Regions from separate parts of the Streptomyces sp. NPDC052109 genome, predicted to be linked through region 2. Evidence: riboswitches for the same ligand, from Rfam matches in the RefSeq annotation. Region 2 holds a riboswitch; the other holds the start of a gene.
The links. Region 2 has a riboswitch for cobalamin ahead of AB0L59_RS30860 (cobalamin biosynthesis protein). Riboswitches for the same ligand answer to the same signal wherever they lie in the genome.
Positions count from the first base shown of each region.

Region 1: linked by a shared signal. The riboswitch ahead of AB0L59_RS19760 (ribonucleoside-diphosphate reductase subunit alpha) and the one ahead of AB0L59_RS30860 (cobalamin biosynthesis protein) in region 2 are both predicted to bind cobalamin.

Region 1 covers NZ_JBFAWF010000009.1:24,634-26,826, forward strand. Annotated here, with positions in the region: gene AB0L59_RS19760 (ribonucleoside-diphosphate reductase subunit alpha) at 1-1,145, opposite strand, end outside; cobalamin riboswitch at 1,271-1,426, opposite strand; gene AB0L59_RS19765 (GNAT family N-acetyltransferase) at 1,449-1,955, opposite strand; gene mctP (monocarboxylate uptake permease MctP) at 2,029-2,193, opposite strand, start outside.
Region 2 covers NZ_JBFAWF010000019.1:63,075-65,267, reverse strand. Annotated here, with positions in the region: gene AB0L59_RS30865 (cobyric acid synthase) at 1-297, opposite strand, end outside; gene AB0L59_RS30860 (cobalamin biosynthesis protein) at 294-1,238, opposite strand; cobalamin riboswitch at 1,336-1,478, opposite strand; gene AB0L59_RS30855 (hypothetical protein) at 1,622-1,849, opposite strand; gene AB0L59_RS30850 (inorganic phosphate transporter) at 1,884-2,193, opposite strand, start outside.

The DNA.
Region 1 (2,193 bases), on a different contig from region 2:
AGGCCCGCCGCCTCGGCCTTGCGGTAGGCGGCGTCGAACTCCTCGCCCCACAGGTCCACCAGCTCCGGCACGTCCGACGGGGAGAACAGCGACCACTGCTCGTCGGCGTTGACCCGGCGCATGAACTCGTCCGGGACCCAGTGCGCGAGGTTCAGGTTGTGCGTACGGCGGGCGTCCTCACCGGTGTTGTCCCGCAGCTCCAGGAACTCCTCGATGTCGGAGTGCCAGGTCTCCAGGTACACCGCCGCGGCGCCCTTGCGCCGGCCGCCCTGGTTCACGGCGGCCACCGAGGCGTCCAGGGTCTTCAGGAACGGCACGATGCCGTTGGAGTGCCCGTTGGTGCCACGGATCAGCGAACCGCGGCTGCGGATGCGGGAGTACGACAGACCGATGCCACCGGCGTGCTTGGAGAGCCGGGCCACCTGGTGGTAGCGCTCGTAGATGGAGTCCAGCTCGTCCAGCGGGGAGTCCAGGAGGTAGCAGGACGACATCTGCGGGTGCCGCGTGCCGGAGTTGAAGAGGGTGGGGGAGGACGGGAGGTAGTCGAGCCGGCTCATGAGGCCGTAGAGCGCGGCGACTTCGTCCACGGAGCGGATGGTGTCGTCCTCGGCGAGACCGCTCGCGACCCGCAGCATGAAGTGCTGGGGCGTCTCGATGACCTTGCGGGTGATCGGGTGTCGCAGCAGGTAGCGGCTGTGCAGGGTGCGCAGGCCGAAGTAGCCGAAGCGGTCGTCGGCCTGGCGGTCGATCAGCGCGTCGAGCCGTTCGGCGTGCAGCCGCGCGAACTCGGCGGTCCGGTCGGCGATGAGCCCCTCGCGGTGCCCCACGGCCACGGACTCGGTGAAGGACGTCACGCCCTGCGAGGCGGCCTCGGCGCGGATGGAGACGGTCAGCAGCCGGGCGGCGAGCCGGGAGTAGGCGGGATCGTCGGAGATGAGTCCGGCGGCGGCCTCCGTGGCCAGCTCGCGCAACTCCGCCTCGTCGGCCCGGGCGGACCGGCCGCGCAGCGCGGCGGCGGCGACCCGGCCGGGGTCGGCGTCGGGGAGGTCGGCGGTCAGCTCGGTCAGGGTCCGCAGCAGCGCGGCTCCGGGACCGTCGGTCTCCAGGCCGCTGGCTGAAGCCGGGTCTGCTGGCGCGATGGTCACGTGGGGCTCTCCCTCGCTCGGCACGGGGGCCTTGCGGAGGGCAGGGGCAGCCACGAGCGCACACGGCGTCGCGTCCACCGGCCCATTCCACGAGGCCCGGACGTCGGAAGGCACCCTGGCCGGACGGCCGGGCGCACGCTGCCGGCAGGTCCTCGGACTGACACAGGCGTGCGAAGGCACACAAGTACACCGTTGCGGGACAGTTCCGGATTCGCACCGGATTCCCCTGCGGCGACAGCGAGGATGAGCATACATCTAGTGCCGGGCTGTCGCGTCACCCCCAGATGTTGTGTCGCGTCGGTCTCAGAGCGTCAACTGGTAGGTGAGCAGAGTGATGTCGTCCAGATGCGGCACGGGATTCCAGTCCCGCTCGGGCGTGCGAACGAAACCCAGGCGTTCGTAGAGCCGGTGGGCGGCGTGCATGCTGCGCTGGCTCGACAGCACCACGGCCGTGCAGCCCTCGGTGGAGCGGGCGCGTTCGAGGCAGGTGCGGACCAGGGCTTCGCCGGCGCCCCGGCCGCGTGCGTCGGGTACGACGGCGAGCGCCCGGATCTCGGCCTCGCCGGGGCGGGCGATGTCGGCGACGGGGCCGCCGGACGGGACGAAGGTGACGCCGCCGACGACCCGGTCGCCCGCAACGGCGACGAGGACCTCGGCTGCGGCCGCGCGCGCGGCGACGTCCTTGAGCACGGGCAGATACGGGTCGCTCTCGCCGTAGTCGAGGAGACCGTCGTCCAGGTAGGCACGGGCGGTGAGTTCGCCGAGCGCGGCGTACTCGCTGGGTTCCGCTGTCCGGATCCGGATGTCCATGCGGGCGAGTGTGTACGACAGCGGGCCGCCGTCGCATGCGCTTTCCGGCGGCCCGCTGTCGCGCTGATCGGGACTAATGGACGCTTCCCGCCGTCGCCGGCGGCAGCTCCACCTGGACTCCCGGGTCTCCCGCGTCCGCCGTGTAGTCCTCCGGCCTGGTCTCGTCGAGGCCCTCGGGGGCCTTCACGGCCTTGAGGACGAAGGTGAGGACCACGGTGACCGCGACGTTCAGCACGAA
Region 2 (2,193 bases):
CAGTTCGCCCACCGGCCTGCCCAGCAGCACCACCTGGCTGCTCTGCTCGCCGCCCGGCTTGAGCAGCACCGGGTTCATCAGCGCGGTCGGCTCGATCCGGCACGCCTGGGCCTGCATGGCCTGCGCCCGCCCGATCTCCGCGCCCTCACGGGTCACGAAGGAGTTGAGCGACATGTTCTGCGCCTTGAACGGCGCGACCCTCACGCCCTGGCGCACCAGCCACCGGCAGATCCCGGCCGTCACGACGCTCTTGCCGGCGTCGGAGGTGGTGCCGGCGACGAGGAGACCCCCGTTCACTTGCCACGTCCCTTCACGAGTCGGCGCGCGGCGAGGGAGACGCCGAGCGCGAGCAGGCCGACGCGGCGGGAGAGCCGTACGGCCCGGTCGATGTCGCTGACCCGGACGGCGCGTCCGGCCTGCCCGTTGAGCACGGGGCGGTGCTCGACCCGGCCGGCGTACGACAAGGTGCCGCCCAGCCGCACCCCCAGCGCCCCCGCGAACGACGCTTCCACGGGCCCGGCGTTGGGGCTCGGGTGCTCGGCCGCGTCGGCCCTCCAGGCGCGCAGGGCGCCGCGCGGGTCGGGTCCGGCCGCCGCGGCGAGTACGGCGGTCAGCCGCGCCCCCGGCCAGCCGGCCAGGTCGTCGAGCCGGGCGGAGGCCCAGCCGTAGCGCCGGTAGCGGGGCGACTTGTGACCCACCATCGCGTCCAGGGTGTTGACCGCGCGGAAGCCGAGCAGCCCCGGCACCCCGGCCACCGCGCCCCACGTCAGCGCGCTCACGACGGCGTCGGAGGTGTTCTCGGCGACCGACTCGACCACGGCCCGGGCGATCCCGTCCGCGTCCAGGGCCTGCGGATCCCGGCCGCACAGATGCGGCAGCCGCGCCCGCGCCGCCTCGACGTCCCCGCGCTCCAGGGCGCGAGCGACGGCACGGGCCTCCCGGGCGAGCGACGTACCTCCCACGACCGCCCAGGTGGCGGCGGCGGTCAGCGCGGCGGAGGCGGCGGGGGAGGGGCGCACGGTCCGTGCGGCCAGCGTGCCGAGCGCGACGGCGCCACCGGCGCACACGACGGTGTGCAGGGCACCCCAGCCGCGGTGGTCGTGCCACAACGCGCGGTCCACGGCAGCGGCCGCACGCCCGAACGCGGCGACCGGGTGCCCGCGGCGCGGATCGCCGAGGAGCAGGTCGCCGAGAAGGCCGGCGGCGGCGCCGTACGCATAAGTGCGATCGGCACCCATCGGCTCAGCCGGCCGTGGGTGCGGGAGCGGGCCTGGCAGGGGTCCTTCGGCAGCCGGGCATGGCGATCTGTGTCCTCACTCAGGGTGTCCGCGCCCTGGTTCGACGAGATTCGGCGGTGAGAGTTCCTGGCTCCCGGGGGTTCTTCCCCGGTGACAGTGGCGGGACCGCGCCGGATTCGCACCGGCTTCCTCTCCTGCCGCCGTACATGGCCTGGGCAGTCCACCACGCCCCCGGAACAGCCGTCAACTTGCCGTTGACCTGCGCGGGGAGAGTGTGCCGATCCCCACATCGTGGGGAGCCCGTGACCGCCCGGGCACGGCGAAGGCTCCCCTCCGTCACGCGCGGAGGGGAGCCTTGGTGGTGCCCGGTGTGTGGTGGTCCGTCAGGCCTTGGCGACGATCAGGTAGATGCCGTACGCCACCGCCGCCGCGCAGGCGGCGAAGCAGACGTAGGCGCCGGTCACGGCGAGGGAGGCGGAGTTGCCCTGGGCCGCGGCCTTCTCGCGCCGGGCCAGTCCGCTCACGCCGAGGGTGAACAGGGCCACCAGGGCCACGGTGAACACGAGGCTGACACCGAAGACGGAGCCGATGGCCGACCAGTCGATCTTCATGGGGATGCTTCCTTGGTAACCGGAGGTGGCCGGGTCAGACGGTGGCGGCCGGCGGGACGGCCTCGGGCGCGGACTCGGTGACGGCCGGGGCGGGGATCGTGGCCGTCAGGTCGTCGGTGATCGTGCCCGCCGGGGGCGGGGCCACCGCGGCGATGGCGGTGGTGACCACACCGGCCGGCTCCGCGGGCTCGGCGACGACGTTGGTGTGGTCGACGACCTCGCGGCGGGAGATCTTCCAGATCGTGGCGCTCGTGGCGACGAGGAAGACGGCGACCAGCGCGGTGCCCCAGTCGCCGAGTTCCGTGACGGACTCGGCGCCCGCGCCGACCAGCGCGGCGGCCGGG